2 regions of the Chromobacterium sp. HL1 genome follow, and region 2 is predicted to be linked to the other one. Evidence: riboswitches for the same ligand, from Rfam matches in the RefSeq annotation. Region 2 holds a riboswitch; the other holds the start of a gene.
The links. Region 2 has a riboswitch for manganese ahead of AB1Z25_RS05205 (TMEM165/GDT1 family protein). Riboswitches for the same ligand answer to the same signal wherever they lie in the genome.
Positions count from the first base shown of each region.

Region 1: it holds a riboswitch for manganese, as region 2 does, so the genes downstream of both, AB1Z25_RS09090 (sodium:calcium antiporter) here and AB1Z25_RS05205 (TMEM165/GDT1 family protein) in region 2, are expected to answer to the same signal.

Region 1 is NZ_CP162399.1:2,002,076-2,009,665, forward strand. It holds gene AB1Z25_RS09065 (hypothetical protein) at 1-82, shown strand, start outside; gene AB1Z25_RS09070 (amidohydrolase) at 64-843, shown strand; gene AB1Z25_RS09075 (ABC transporter ATP-binding protein) at 938-1,885, shown strand; gene AB1Z25_RS09080 (ABC transporter permease) at 1,878-2,987, shown strand; gene AB1Z25_RS09085 (penicillin acylase family protein) at 3,390-5,555, shown strand; yybP-ykoY riboswitch at 5,666-5,810, shown strand; gene AB1Z25_RS09090 (sodium:calcium antiporter) at 5,867-6,847, shown strand; gene AB1Z25_RS09095 (DUF3761 domain-containing protein) at 7,047-7,370, opposite strand; gene blaCHA (CHA family extended-spectrum class A beta-lactamase) at 7,587-7,590, shown strand, end outside.
Region 2 is NZ_CP162399.1:1,090,892-1,098,481, reverse strand. It holds gene ygfZ (CAF17-like 4Fe-4S cluster assembly/insertion protein YgfZ) at 1-203, opposite strand, end outside; tRNA gene AB1Z25_RS05230 (tRNA-Asn) at 399-474, shown strand; tRNA gene AB1Z25_RS05225 (tRNA-Asn) at 509-584, shown strand; tRNA gene AB1Z25_RS05220 (tRNA-Asn) at 612-687, shown strand; gene AB1Z25_RS05215 (DMT family transporter) at 777-1,625, shown strand; gene mscL (large conductance mechanosensitive channel protein MscL) at 1,700-2,155, shown strand; yybP-ykoY riboswitch at 2,194-2,376, shown strand; gene AB1Z25_RS05205 (TMEM165/GDT1 family protein) at 2,378-2,947, shown strand; gene AB1Z25_RS05200 (methyl-accepting chemotaxis protein) at 3,013-4,833, opposite strand; gene AB1Z25_RS05195 (methyltransferase domain-containing protein) at 5,033-5,632, opposite strand; gene AB1Z25_RS05190 (DUF1289 domain-containing protein) at 5,648-6,037, opposite strand; gene AB1Z25_RS05185 (hypothetical protein) at 6,132-6,383, shown strand; gene AB1Z25_RS05180 (NAD(P)/FAD-dependent oxidoreductase) at 6,439-7,590, opposite strand, start outside.

The sequences.
Region 1 (7,590 bases), 910 kb from region 2:
CCAGAGCAGCCGCGAGCGCGGCGACCACAACGAAGTGATATTGACCCATTGGGAAAGCAAACCATGCCAAATCAAGACTTAGCCGTCACCCTGGTGCAAAGCGACATCGCCTGGGAATCGGTGGACCAGAACCTGCAGCGGATGGAGCGCCACCTGAGCGCGGTGAACGACAGCCGGTTGATCGTGCTGCCGGAAATGTTCACCACCGGCTTCAGCATGCGGCCGGAGAAGATCGCCGAAACCATGGACGGCAAGGCGGTGCAATGGCTGCGCGACACCGCGCGCGCCAAGCGCGCCGACCTGGTGGGCAGCGTGGCCATAGAAGAGCAGGACCGCTACTACAACCGCCTGCTGTGGGCCAAGGCCGACGGCAGCCTGTTCAGCTACGACAAGAAGCATCTGTTCAGCTTCGCCGGCGAGCACGAGCACTACACCGCCGGCGACGCGCCGCTGATCGTCAAGGTGGACGGCTGGTCGGTGGCCGCCTTCGTCTGCTACGACCTGCGCTTCCCGGTCTGGTCGCGCAACAACAACAGCCAGTACGACCTGGCGCTCTACATCGCCAGCTGGCCGGAGCGCCGCGCCAAGCACTGGCAAACGCTGCTGCCTGCGCGGGCGATCGAAAACCAGGCCTTCGTCATCGGCGTCAACCGGGTGGGCATGGACGGCAACGACATCCGCTACAGCGGCGACTCCATGCTGATCGATCCGCTGGGCGACACCCTGTACCACGGCCGCCAACTGGAAAGCGTGTATCAGGCCAGGCTGTCGCGCGCGCAGCTGGACGATGTGCGCGCCCAGTTCCCTTTCCTGAAGGATGCGGACCGTTATCAACTCGTTTGACCGCGCGGCGGCAATGAAAAGAGGCGGATAAGCCCTGCGGCTGCGCAGGGTTTTCCGCTGCTTCGGTTCTCCTTCGGCTTCTATGGAAAGTGAAATGCACCAAGCCACAACAAGAGAAAAAGTCATCGAATTCCAGTCGGTGACCAAGCGCTTCAACGACTACACCGCGGTCAACGACGTGTCGCTGGACATCTATCGCGGCGAATTCGTCGCCCTGCTGGGGCCCAACGGCGCCGGCAAGACCACGCTGGTGGAAATGCTGGAGGGACTGAAACAGCCGGAGGCCGGCTCCATCCGCATCCTGGGGCGCAGCTGGCAGAAGGACGAAAGCTATCTGCGCCACCGCCTGGCCGGGGTGCTGCAGGAATCGCTGTTCATCAACAAGCTGCGGGTGGACGAAACCGTCAACCTGTTCGCCAGTTTCTACCGCCGGCCGCGCAGCCGCGCCGACGAGGTATTGGAGCTGGTGGAACTGACCCCCAAGCGCAAGGTGATGGTGGAAGGGCTGTCCGGCGGTCAGCGCCAGCGGCTGGCCCTGGCCATTTCCATCCTCAACCAGCCGGAAATCCTGATCCTGGACGAGCCCACCACCGGCCTGGACCCGCAGGTGCGGCGCGGCACCTGGGACATCCTGCGCAAGCTCAATAAGGAGCTGGGCTCCACCATGTTGCTGACCACCCACTACATGGAAGAAGCCGAATACCTGTGCGACCGCATCTGCATCATGCACCAGGGCCGCATCCTGACCCAGGGCACGCTGGACGAGCTGCTGGCCGCGCACGAACCGGGCGAAGTGGTCGAATACCGGGTCAAGAGCGGCGCCGGCGGCGCCGAGCCCAAGCACAAGGACAACATCATCAGCTACAGCTACGACCAGGCGTCCGCCAAGGCGAGGCTGCTGGTGCGCAACGGCTCGGCCTTCCTGTTCCGCCTGTCCGAGTTCATCCGCGAACAACAAATCGACATCGACGAAATCATCGTGCGCAAAAAAACGCTGGACGATTTATTCCTGTCACTGGCCGGCCGAGGTTTCCATGAATAACGCCTTGCTCAATCTGATCGTCACTCAATTCCGTCAATACCTGCGCGAACCTCAAATCCTGTTCTGGTCCTTCGGCTTCCCGCTGCTGCTGGTGTGGCTGCTGGGCGTGTCCTTCTCCGGCGGCGAAATCAAGGAGCGCACCATAGGCGTGGTGCTGCCGCCCAGCTTGCAGGAGCAGGCCGCGGTCAAGGCCTGGATCAGCAAGGTGGAGGCCCGCAACCAGCCGCTGTCCAGCGTCATCAACGCCGACGAGATCAAGCGCGACCACCTGATACGGATGAAATACCGCTTCCAGTACTACCCGGACCGCGAATCGGTGTTGCGCGGCCTCAAGCGCGGCGACGTGCAGGTGTTCATGGAGCCCAGCGCCGACAGCGGCAAGCGCATCTACTATCTGGACCCGCAGAACAACGAGGCGCTGCTGACCTACTTCTTCCTCGGCGACGACCCGGACGCGCTGAGCCAGGCGGTGGACAAGAATATGTCGGTGCTGGACAGCCCCGGCCTGCGCTACATCGACTTCCTGGTGCCCGGCCTGGTGGCGATGGCGGTGATGGAAACCTGCCTGATCGCCGTCGGCTGGTCGCTGATCGAAAAACGCGCCACCCGCGTCACCCGGCAGATGCGCATCACCCCGATGCGCAAAACCGACTTCCTGCTGGCCCACGTGCTGGCCTGCCTGGTGTTCAGCCTGCTGGAAACCCTGGTGCTGTATTTGTTCGCCAGCAGTTATTTCGACGTGCACGCCCAGGGCGGGGCGCTGCCCTTCATCGTGCTGCTGCTGGCCGGCAACGTCTGCTTCGCCGGCATCGCCATCCTGGCCGCCTCGCGCGCCACCAAGGCGCAGACCGCCAACGGCCTGCTGGAAATGACCATCCTGTTCCTGGTGATCTTTTCCGGCATCTTTTTTAGCTACAAGCACTTCCCGGAGTGGATGGTGGCGGTGATCGAGGTGCTGCCGCTGACCATCCTGGCGGACGGCATGCGCATGATCTTCGTCGAGGGCGCCGGAGTGCTGGAAATCGCGCGTTCGGCGGTGGTGCTCACGCTGATCGGCATTGCCGGCTTCGTCAGCGGCGCGCGGGTGTTTCGCTGGTATTAGGGGCATGAGGCATCCGCTGCGCGGATGATGGTTTTGATTGCCGGGGCGGTCCTGACCGAGCGAGGCAAGCGTAGCGTCGCGAGGGAATAAGGCAGGAAGGGGAACAACTCGGCCAAATTCCCCTATCACTGAGCGAATCAAGGATTCGCTCAGTGATGGCGCGCTAACGTCGCGCTGCTCGAACAGGCAGCCGCTTAAAACGTGCGAAGCGAAGTTTCTGCCTAGCTAAAACCTCGGGCCTGCCACCCGGCGGCAGACTTGAAGGGACTTTGGGCGCGTTGGATACGTGCTTCCTTTCTTGCTGGCCAGTTCCGTCGTTTCAAGAGTGTGAAGAACCGAGCATCGCTGTTGAGCATGCTGGCCGACAGCTCATTGTTAAGTTGTCAAAAAGGAGGAAAGGTAGTGAAACGCTTGATCCTCGCCCTATTGGGCATCGCCATGCTGTCCTTGCTGACGGCCTGCGAACTGGACGAAGACGGCAAGCCGCGCGGCAGCCAAGTGCTGTGGGACCGCAGCGGCGTGCCGCACATCTACGCCGCGCGCGCCGACAGCCTGGCCTACGCCTTCGGCCGCGCCCAGATGCAGGCGCATCCGGAGCTGCTGCTGCGGCTGTACGCCCAGGGCCGCGGCCGCGGCGCGGAATACTACGGCGCGGTGTTCGAGGCCGGCGAGCCCTTCCCCAGCAATATGGCGGAAGTGGACCGCCTGGTGCGCGCGATGGGCTTCCCGGAGCGCTCCAAACAATGGCTGCAACAGCAAAGCCCGCGCATGCGCGCCTACCTGGACGCCTTCGTCGCCGGCGTCAACGACCAGGCCGCCGCCAGCGGCGGTCTGAGCCCGGCGGCGCGCGCGGTGCTGCCGGTGCGCAGCGAGGACGTGCTGGCCCACACCCTGCGCATCTTCTTCGGCTATCTGAGCGGCTCCACCGCCACCGGCGCGGCCAATTGCTCGCTGATCTACCCGGACGCGGTGGCCACCCCCATCAATCTGATCGGCGGCTCCAACGGCTGGGCGCTGGGGCCGGCCAAGAGCCGTTCCGGCAACGCCATGCTGCTGGCCAACCCGCATTTGCTGTGGGGCGGCAGCCACACCTGGTTCGAAGCCCAATTCAAGAGCCCGGAATACGATATCTACGGCGCCACCCTGGTGGGCCTGCCGGTGATGCGCATCGGCTTCAACCAGCGGCTGGGCTGGGTGCACACCGTCAACACCCAGGACGGCTGCGACCTGTACCAACTCAAGCTCAGCGGCCGGCAATACCTGCTGGACGGCGTGGCGCGCGACTTTGAGACCAAGCGCGAAACCCTGTATATCCGTCAGCCGGACGGCAGCCTGCAAGCCGAGCAGCTGACGCTGCGCCGCGCCGAGCAGGGCCCGGTGTTCGACAAGGACGGCCAGAGCTACGCGCTGCGCATCGTCGGCGTCGACCAGCTGCAGACCCCCGGCGTGCTGGAGCAATGGTGGGACATGGCGCAAGCGCCCGACTTCAAGGCCTTCCGCAGCGTCGTGGCGCGGCTGCGCAATCCCTACCACAACATCATCTACGCCGACGCCCAACGCAATATCTGGGCGGCTTTCGGCGGCCTGACCCCGCGCCGCGCCGGCGGCGACGCCGCCTTCTGGGCGCAGCCGGTGGACGGCAGCCGCAGCGATCTGATCTGGCGTCAGGCGCTGCGCCTGGACGAATTGCCGCAGGTGGCCAATCCGTCCAGCGGCTGGGTGCAGAACTCCAATAGCGTGCCCTGGTATATGAGCAAGCCTGCGCTGGACCCGGCCGCCTACGCCGGCTATCTGTCGCCGCGGGCGTCGCCGCTGCTGCGCGAACAGCGCGGCATCGAGCTGATCGAACAGACTTCGGCCTTCACCCTGGACACGCTGCTCAGCGCCAAGCACGACACCCGGCTGCTGCTGGCGGACCGGGTGCTGGACGATTTGATCGGCTATGCGCGCGCCTCCGGCGACGCCGGCCTGATCGCCGCGGCGCAAGTGCTGGCCCAATGGGACCGGCGCAGCGACGCCGCCAGCAAGGGCGCGGTGCTGTTCGCCGCCTGGGTGGCGGCCTCCGGCGGCGAAGAGGCCTTGCGCTACCGCCGGGAAGCGGATCCGGCGCAGCCCTACGACACGCCCGCCGGCCTGCGCGACGCCGGCTTCGCGCTCAGCAAGCTGGGCGCGGCCGCCCAGGGCTTGCAACAGGCCGGCGTGCCGCTGGACATCGCCTTCGGCGAAGTCTACCGGCTGCGGCGCGGCCCCGCCGGCGGCGCGGCGCGCTTGGACCAGCCGGCCAGCGGCGGCGCCGAGGGTTTGGGGGCTTTCCGCACCTTCAGTTATATCGGCGACAGCGACGGCCGCCAGCGCGCCATCTTCGGCGACACCTTCACCGCCCTGGTGGAGTTCGGCCGGCCGCTGCGCGCCAAGGTGATCAACACCTACGGCAACAGCAGCCAGCCGCAATCGCCTTACTACGGCGACCAGATGGAGCTGGCGGCGCGGAACGCCATGCGCGACGCCTTGCTCAATCGCGAGCAGGTGGAGGCGGCGCTGGCCAAGCGCGAGTGGTTCCGCCGCTAGCGCCGAGGCGGCCGCGGCGGCGACGTCGCGGCCCTTCGCCTTCATCCGCAGTGGGCGTCGCATGACGGGCGCCTAGGTTTGCGCCATTGCGCCCAGGCTGGCACAATGGCGCCGTTGTCATTGGGGAGTAGCCATCTTCGGCCCCGCCGAAGAGGCCGCGTCAACAAACTTGAGGAGCTTTCCTCATGGCGCGGTCAGCGGCCGGCATTGCCGGCGCCGCCAAGCGAGACCTTTGGCCACGATGCGTTTGCCGCCGGGCAAGCCGCGTCGTTGCGCCATTGTCCATCCGCTTGCCCGGCCCAAGACTATCCATGCTGTTGACCCTGTCGTTTCTGCTCGGCCTCGCCGTCCTGATCTATCTTTCCTGTCAATACTTCGTCAACGCCATCGAGTGGTGCGGACGCCATCTGAACCTGGGCGCCAGCGCCGTCGGCACCGTGCTCGCCGCTTTCGGCACCGCCTTGCCGGAAAGCGCCGTCACCTTGACCGCGATGGCCTTCGGCGGCACGCCGCAACATAAGGACATCGGCGTCGGCGCCGCCCTGGGCGGGCCGCTGGTGCTGGCCACGCTGGCGTACGCGGTGGTGGGTTTCGCGCTGTGGCGCAACCGCAGCCGGCTGGGGCGCGGCGACTACCTGTTGCGCGTCGATCACCGCCGGCTGGCCGGCGACCAATTGGCGTTTTTGCTGATTTTCGCGTTCAAGGTGGCGTTGGGCCTGCTGGCCTTCGCCATCAAGCCCTGGCTGGGCGTGCTGTTCCTGGCCGCTTACGCCGCCTATGTCTGGCGCGAGATCCGCAGCGCGGACACCGCGCCGGAAGAGGAAGAACTGGACGCCTTGAAACTGCGCGCCGGCGGCGGCCTGGGCTGGGCGGCGACGCAGGCCCTGCTGGCCTTGGCGGTGATCGCGGCGGCGGCGCACGGTTTCGTCGCGCAGCTGGAAGCGCTGGCCGGACACTGGGGCATGGCGCCGCATCTGGTGGCCTTGCTGCTGAGTCCGGTGGCCACGGAATTGCCGGAAATCATGAACGCGCTGATCTGGCTGCGCCAGGGCAAGGAGCGTCTGGCTTTGGCCAATATCTCCGGCGCGATGATGATACAGGCGACGATTCCCAGCGCCTTCGGCCTGTTCTTCACCCCGTGGATGTTCGACGGCGTCCTGCTGTGGTCCGGCCTGGCCACGATGGCGGCGATCGCCGGCTTGTGGCTGTTGTTCCGCCGCGGCAGCGTGGACGGCCGCTGGCTCTTGGGCGCGGGCGCGGTGTATCTGCTGTTTGCCGGCTGTCTGGTGTGAGGCGGGAACCCGTTCAATGCCGCATCACCGATGCGCAGCAGATCGTAAACAGGCTCTCAGAGCCTGTTCAGAGTCTCGCGAGCAAGGGCGAGACAAGGCGAAAACGAGCGAAAAAGCGGAATGTACAAATGGTACATGAGCATTTTGAGCTTGTTTTCAACGCCGTATCGCTGAAGCGCAGCAGACTATGAACGGGTTCTCAGAGCCAGGCCGCCACGCCGCCATGATGCGAACACGTGCCGCGCCGGTGCTGGCTGAAGCTATAGCTGCCGTCGCGGCAGCGCGCGCTGGCGCCGGCCGGCGCTTTGCCGGAGCGGGTATGGGCCGGGCTGTGGACCTCCACGCCGTCGGAGTTGGTGTAGCTGCCGTGTTCCAGCAACTGCTCTTGCGCCGGCGCGCTGGCGTGCCGATGCGTGTGCGGCGTTTTGGCTTCAAGCGGCGCGGCCAGCAGGGCCAGGCTGAGGCCGAGCAGGCCGGCGATGCGCCGCAAAGCGGGGATACGGAACTGTGCAGGCTTTTTCATGTCATTCGATTGTTTAATGTGTCATTAAAAGTGCTTGAACCTGTTCGTGATGTTTTGACGCATCTGTTTTCGTGGTTCAGGCGCAAAAGAATATGTATCGCACTTTAGTTCATTGTCATTGCGGCGGATAGCGGCAATGCGCATCGGGGGAACTAAACCGCGATGGCCGGCCGTTGCGACGGGCCGCGCCGTCATACCGAATCTGGGGATTGATCTATGG
Region 2 (7,590 bases):
CGCACATCGCTGGAAAGCTGCCCTTGCAAAAAGGCCTCCGCGTCCTCTCCCGCCACCTGGATGATTTTATGCTTATCCAGAACCGATATTGCGGCGCCTGCGCGCAAAGACTCCAACTGCCGCAAATGAACATTCATTTCCGCCGCATCTTTATTTGCCCGCTCCGCGCGCGCATCCAGCCTGAGCTTACCGTCCAGATTCATTTAACCCACCTCAAAAACGCGGCTATTCCCGCATTGTCAACAAACGAAATTTTAACGCGCCGCCGCCTCCCTTCGCCAGCGGTGAATTGCGGGCGTCAACGCCGCGTCCAAGCCGCCCGACGGACGCAAGCGATTTTCAGCCGCGCAAGTGTTGACAGCCCGACAGGCTGAAGCTATAGTTCGCCCTCACTCAAATCCCTGATAGCTCAGTTGGTAGAGCGACGGACTGTTAATCCGCAGGTCGCAGGTTCGAGCCCTGCTCGGGGAGCCACTCCGGCCCAGTTTGAGAATTGCTTGTTTTCCATTCCCTGATAGCTCAGTTGGTAGAGCGACGGACTGTTAATCCGCAGGTCGCAGGTTCGAGCCCTGCTCGGGGAGCCAAAACAAGCCCGCATCACCGCATTATGATCCCTGATAGCTCAGTTGGTAGAGCGACGGACTGTTAATCCGCAGGTCGCAGGTTCGAGCCCTGCTCGGGGAGCCAAAATTTCAAAAGCCACAATCTCTGGATTGTGGCTTTTTCCATTTTCGCTTCCGTTTTACAATCGGCCCACCCTCCCCATTGGAATAATAATGATTTCCAGACCGATTGCCTTTGCCGGGGGCGCCATCCTGCTCTGGGCCTCTCTGGCCGCGCTTGGCGCTCAAACACGCTCGCTCCCCCCTTTCTTCGTCGTCGGCGTCTGCCTGCTGATCGGCAGCCTGCTCAGCCTGCGCCATTACCGCGACTGGAAAGTCCCGGCGCCCACCCTGCTGGTGGGGATCTACGGCTTGTTCGGCTATCACTTCCTGCTGTTCTTCGCGTTTCGGCACGCGCCGGCGATGGAAGCCAATCTGCTGAATTACCTGTGGCCGCTGCTGATCGTCATGCTCTCCCCCATCTTGGTGCCGGGCACCGTGCTGCATGGCCGCCACATCCTGGCCGGTGCGCTGGGCTTCAGCGGCGCAGCGCTGATCGTCAGCGGGGGCAAGCTCGCCTTGTCCAGCAGCCATCTCGCCGGTTATCTGCTCGCCATCGCCGCCGCCGTGGTGTGGTCCACCTTCAGCCTGCTGACCCGCAGGCTGCCCAGCTTTCCCAATAGCGCGGTGGGCGGCTTCTGCCTGCTGTCCGGCCTGCTCTCCTTGCTGTGTCACGCCCTGTTCGAACCCAGCGTCGCCCCCAGCGCCGGCCAATGGCTGGCCCTGATCCTGCTCGGCATCGGGCCGATGGGCGGCGCCTTCTTTCTATGGGACCGCGCGCTGAAGGAAGGCGACCCCAGGCAGATCGGCTCCCTGTCCTACGCCACGCCGCTGCTGTCCACCTTGCTGCTGATAGGCAGCGGCCAGGGTCAATTGAACGCCGTCGCTCTGACCGCCATCGTGCTCATTCTTGGCGGCGCCTTGCTTGGCAGCCTGCCCGTCCGCTCACGCTCAGCCGCCTGATAGAAAGACCCGCGGTGGAGCGACGGCGACCGAATGTCCTATAATGCTTAACGCTATTTAAACAGAGGCCAACCATGTCCATTATTAAAGAATTCAAAGAATTTGCCATGAAAGGCAATGTCATCGATCTGGCGGTCGGCGTCGTCATCGGCGGCGCTTTCGGCGCCATCGTCAAATCGCTGGTCGACGATGTGATCATGCCCCCAATCGGCCTGTTGATCGGCAACGTCGATTTCTCCAATATGTTCTTCGTGCTAAAAGAAGGCAGCAAACAGCTTGGGCCTTATGTGTCCGTGGCCGCGGCCAAACAGGCCGGCGCCGTCACGCTGAATATCGGTCTGTTCATCAATGCCATGGTCAGCTTCACCATCGTGGCTTTCGCCATCTTCATGCTGGTCAAGGCCATCAATCGGCTGAAGCGCGAAGAACCGGCCGCCGCACCGGCCCCCGCCACCAAGGAATGCCCGTTCTGCGTGTCCAGCATTCCGGAAAAAGCTTCTCGATGCCCGCAGTGCACGTCTCAACTCTAAGAGCGGAGATTGCCCCGCTACGCCAACTGATTTAGAATCGGCTGGTTCTGGGGGAGTAGCCTCGGCGCGGTTTTCAGCGCCGGCATGCGTCAACAGGCTTGGCCATCGCGGCCATGGCGCATGCGACGAAAACTTCCGTTTGGCAAGACCCATGACATGTCTGCGCAACGCGGGGCTGCGGCGCGGGCTTGTCATGGCGTATGCGCAGCCCCCGGAGTTTTCATGGAAGCCTTCCTTATTTCCACCGGCATCGTCGCTTTGGCTGAAATCGGCGACAAAACCCAATTGCTCGCCCTGATGCTGGCCGGCCGCTACCGCAAACCCATGCCCATCGTTCTGGGCATCTTCGTCGCCACCTTGCTCAATCATTTCGCCGCCGCCGCGGTGGGTCACTGGCTGATGAGCAAGATAGGACCGGACTTCATGCGTTGGGGCTTGGGTCTTTCCTTTCTCGCCATGGCGGGCTGGATGCTGATTCCGGACAAGCTGGATGAAGACAGCCGGCTCATGGAGCGCTTCGGCGTGTTCGGCACCACCTGTATCGCTTTCTTTATCGCGGAAATGGGCGACAAGACGCAGCTGGCCACCGTCGCGCTGTCCGCGCGCTTTCCCGAGGCCTTGCTGTTGGTGGTGGCCGGCACGACGCTGGGCATGATGCTGGCCAATGTGCCCGCGGTGCTCTTGGGCGAGGTGGCCGCGAAGAAGCTGCCGCAAAAGCTGGTGCACACCGTTGCCGCGCTCTTGTTCGCCGGCCTGGGCATTATCACCCTGCTAAGCCCGTTGCAGATCTGAGGCAACGCTCAAAACAAAACGGAGGCCGCGGCCTCCGTTTTGCTTTCCTGCCGACCTGCCCCGCTTCAAGTCCGAGCGGCTCCGCGCCCAAGCGCCTCCAACAGCTGCTCCGGGTTGAAGCCCAGGCGAAAGCCGCCCCAATGCTTGCCGGACAACATGATGGGCAGCACCACTTCCGACAGCACCTCCCCGGTGTCGCGGGTATACGTCTGCAGCAGGAAAGACTGCGTGCTGCGCGCGGCCCGCAAACCGGCGGCATCGGCGAACTTGCGCTTGTCGCGGCTGTTGATCAGGTCCTTGGCCGCATCTCCGCTCAAGGGCTGGCTATACCAGCTATTGTGGGTCGGCGCGTAGCCGTTGGTGTCCACCGCCAGGCAGAACACGCCGCCGGGCACGGACTTGGCGGCGCGGTCGTACACCGGCTGCATCAGTTTTTCCAGCTTGGCGTCGTACTGAGTGCGGAACTTGGCCGGCTTGGCGCCGGCGATGGGCTGGTAATTCTGATCGAACAGCGCCACGCCCGCGGCCAGTTGCGCGGCCATCATGGTTTGCAATTCATCCCGCGCCTCGCGGGCCGTTTGCATGATCTGGTCGAACTCGCCCTCGCCCAGAATGAAGCGCGCCACCAGTTGCTGCACCTGCTCCGCCGCGCCGGACAACTTGGTGGCCGAGTCTTCGGTATGGTTCAGACGGTCCGTCACCTGATGGCCCAGTTCGTGGATTTCCGCCACATGCAGATTGACCTGGCCATTGGAGGCGACGAACTCCGACATGGTGGCGGCGATCTGGCTGAGACTGCTCGCCGTGGTTTCGAAGTCTCCCATCATCTTGCTGAAATGGTCGGACGCCTTGGAGACGATCTCCCGCGCCGACTTGGTGTCCTCGGTGATCTGCGCGGTTTCCACCTGGGTTTCCGACACCAGCCCCAACATGCCGTCGATATTATGCGAAATCTCGTCGGTGGCCTTTTTGACTCGCTCGGCCAGTTTGCGCACCTCATCGGCCACCACGGCGAAACCGCGTCCGCTCTCGCCGGCCCGCGCCGCCTCTATCGCGGCGTTCAAGGCCAGCAGATTGGTCTGGTCCGACACGTCCTTGATCAGATCGACAATAGTCTTGATGCTGGAGGAGCGCTGACTCAGATCATCCACCGTGTGATTGAAATGCCCCACTTTCTGGTTGATGCCGTAGATGCTCTCCGCCACGGATTTGAGTTCGGCGTAGGACTCCCGCGCCACATCCAGATTGGCCAGCGTGGTGGACGAGATCGCCTGGGTTTGCTCAGTGACCTGGCCCACGCCCTCGGTGCTCTGATCGCTGGCGGCCCGGACCTGCGTCGCCAGCTGATCCTGCTTGCGCGCGCCCTCCAGCGATTCGACCACGTTCTTGCGGGTGCGCGCCGAATCCATCGCGATCCGCACCGTCATCAGCCGCACATTGCTGATGATCTCGCGCATTTTCAGCAGGAAACGGTTATACGACAGCGACAATTCGCGGATTTCGTCATGGGTGATGGTGGGAATGTCTCTGGACAGATCCCCCTCGCCGGCGCCGATTTCATTGAAAATCCGGATAATCATTTTCAGCGGTCTGACGATGAGAAAGCGCAGATACCAGACCATGAAGGCGATGAAAGCGACGCTGACCGCCCACAGCGCCATCGTCCAAAACAGCGCGCCGTCGATGCTGGACTCGATGCCGGCCAACACCTGGGGCGAAGCGACCTGCCCTTTCAGCGAACTCCGTATGTTTTCCAGCACATAATAAACATAAGCCACCATGCCCAGCTGAAACACGCTGATGAAAAAGAAACTGCACAATTTCTTGGTCAACGTATCCCAGAAAGTCTTTTCCACCAGGGTATACACGCGCCAGAACCACTGCATGACTTCTCCTCTTGCTCCGCAATCCCGTTCAGCGGCTGGTGCCGGCCCCGCGCCCTCCGGCGCTTCGGGCCCGCCCGTCGCTGTTATCTAGAATTATTGTTGTTTATTGACTTCAGTCAGCCATGCTAAGCGATAGCGGCCTTGTTTTTGGAATAGTTGGCTGACTATTGATTATCATCAAATAGGCCATGTCAATGTATTACAAATCCCCGTTTCCGTGTTGCCTTCTCCACACCATCCAGCACTCCCGACCGCCAAACACCGGCACGCCCTCCGCCTGCGGCGCGCAACTCTCCAACACGAAAGCCGGCTCCAGCAAAGCGCTCAAGGCCGGCATGCCCAAGCCGAACGGCGGGCCGCGCGGCGTGTCCGCGATAAAGAACACTCCAAGCAGCGCGCCGCCGGGGCGCAATAAGCGCGCCATCTTTTCCGCATAGCGGGCATGCAGGCGGGGCGGCAACGCGCAGAGAAAGGCCCGCTCGAACACCATGTCGAAAGACGGCGTTTCCTCAACGGCGAAAAAGTCCGCCTGCCGAATATGGGCGGCCGCCTGCGGCCACTGCGCGCGAGCGATCTCCACCGCCTGCGCGCTGAAATCGACGGCCAGCACCTGATGGCCGCAGTCCAGCAACAGAGGCAAGTCTCCAGCGCTGCCGCAGCCGGGCAGCAAGATTCGACTGGCAGGCTGAGCTTGGAAAAACGCCAGGGCCTCCGGACTCAGCCGCGCGCCCTCCCAAGGCGTCACGCCGTCGCGATAACGCACATCCCAAAACTCGGTCAAAGAACTGTCCTGCGCCATCGCCTTCCCCTCGTTCTATTCAACGCCCGCCTGCTCGCGCAAAAAGGCGGCCACCTGCGCCGGACTCCAGCCGGCGCAATCGCGCTGACACGCCGGCTCTCCCGCCCGCAGCCAACGCAGGCAGTTCCCCTCCATGCGGAACCACAAGGGCAGGCAGGGCACGCTCATCCACTCGCCCCCGTCCTCGCCCTGATGAAGCTCCGGCAGGCAGGAGAACACCGCGGCGATCTTCAATCCGCGCTGACGCAGCGGCAGCTGCAACCACACCCGCTCCCGCTCCTCCGCGTCCATGAAGCACCACTGCGAGATCTCGTCGAAGCTGCGCGCGCAGCCGCGGCAGATATCGTCGCCCACCGCGGTGGAACACACGGCGATGCAAGGCGAATCAGGGCGCTCCGGCGTCATGCCCCGCCCTTGAAACAATAATGTCATATTTCTTGACGCGCCAAACTAAAGTGTCAGATAAATGAATAGTCATAAAAATAAAATATCCGCTGTCATGACCCGCAATGAAACCTTGATTTTCCGCACCTTACGCCTGCTGCAGACCATGCACATCCAGTATCTGGACGAACACAAACTGTTTCAGGCGCTCTCGCGCGAATCCGGCGGCGAATACAGCGCGGCCGACGTTCACGAGCACCTAGTCTACATGCAGCAAAACGGCTTGCTCAAACCCGTCCGCACTGCGGACAACCATACCGCCTACGCGTTGGATTGGGGCGGCTACGATTATCTGGACCCCACCTGAAAAATAAAAAGGCAGCGCGAAGGCTGCCCAGGGTCCGCGGCGCGGCGGCGCCCGCTTATAAATAATCCCGCATCCGGAAATAAGCCATGCCCAGCACCAAGGCCGGCGTGCGCAGCCATTTGCCGCCGGGGAAGGGATTATGACGAATCTTGGCGAACAGGTCGAAGCGCGAAGCGTCTCCGGCCACCGCCTCCGCCGCCACTTTGCCGGCCAGGCCGGTGATGTTGACGCCGTGCCCGGAAAAGCCTTGCAGATAATAGACATTGCCGTCCAAACGGCCAAAGTCAGGGGCGCGGTTCACCGTGATGTCGCAAAAACCGCCCCAGGCATAGTCGATCTTGACGTCGGCCAGCTGCGGAAACACCCGCAGCATATCGCTGCGCATGCCGTCGGCCAAATGGGCCGGCTCGCGTCCGGAATAACTGACCTTGCCGCCGAACAATAAGCGGTGGTCGGCGGACAGGCGATAGTAATCCAGCACGAAATTGGTGTCGCACACCGCCATATCGTTGGCGATCAAGGCCTCGGCCCGCTCCTTCCCCAAGGGCTCGGTGGCGATCACATAAGTGCCGGCCGGCATGATACGCCGTTCCAGCTCAGGCACCAGCGCGCCGATGTAGGAATTGCAGGCCAACACCAGCTGGTCGCAATTGACCACGCCCCGATCCGTCGCCACTTGCGGCCGCGCCCCCCGCTTCAGACGCAGCGCCGGGCTTTGCTCGTAAATGGCCACCCCCGCCTCGCGCGCGGCGCGGGCCAGGCCCAGCGTGTAGTTCAATGGGTGCAGATGGCCGGAGCGCGGGTCGTACAGCCCGCCCTGGTAGCGATCGCTGGCCAGCCGGGTCCTGAGTTCGTCCCGGTCCCACAGCTGCATGCCGCCATAGTCATAGGCCTGCGCCGCCTCTCGCTGCCAGTCCTCCAACTCCTGCATATGCCGCGGCTTGACCGCCACGCTGACATAGCCGCGCCGCCAATCGCAATCGATGCCGTGGCGGCGCACCCGTTGCTCGATGATGTCCACCGCCTCCACCGACATGTCCCACATCTGCTTGGCCAGGCTGTCGCCCAATTGCGCGCGCAGCGTGTCGACGCCGCAAGCGAATCCGGAAATCACCTGTCCGCCGTTGCGCCCCGAGGCGCCGAAGCCGATTTGCGCGCCCTCCAGCAGCGCCACGGAGAATCCGCGCTCGCGCAGATTCAGCGCCGC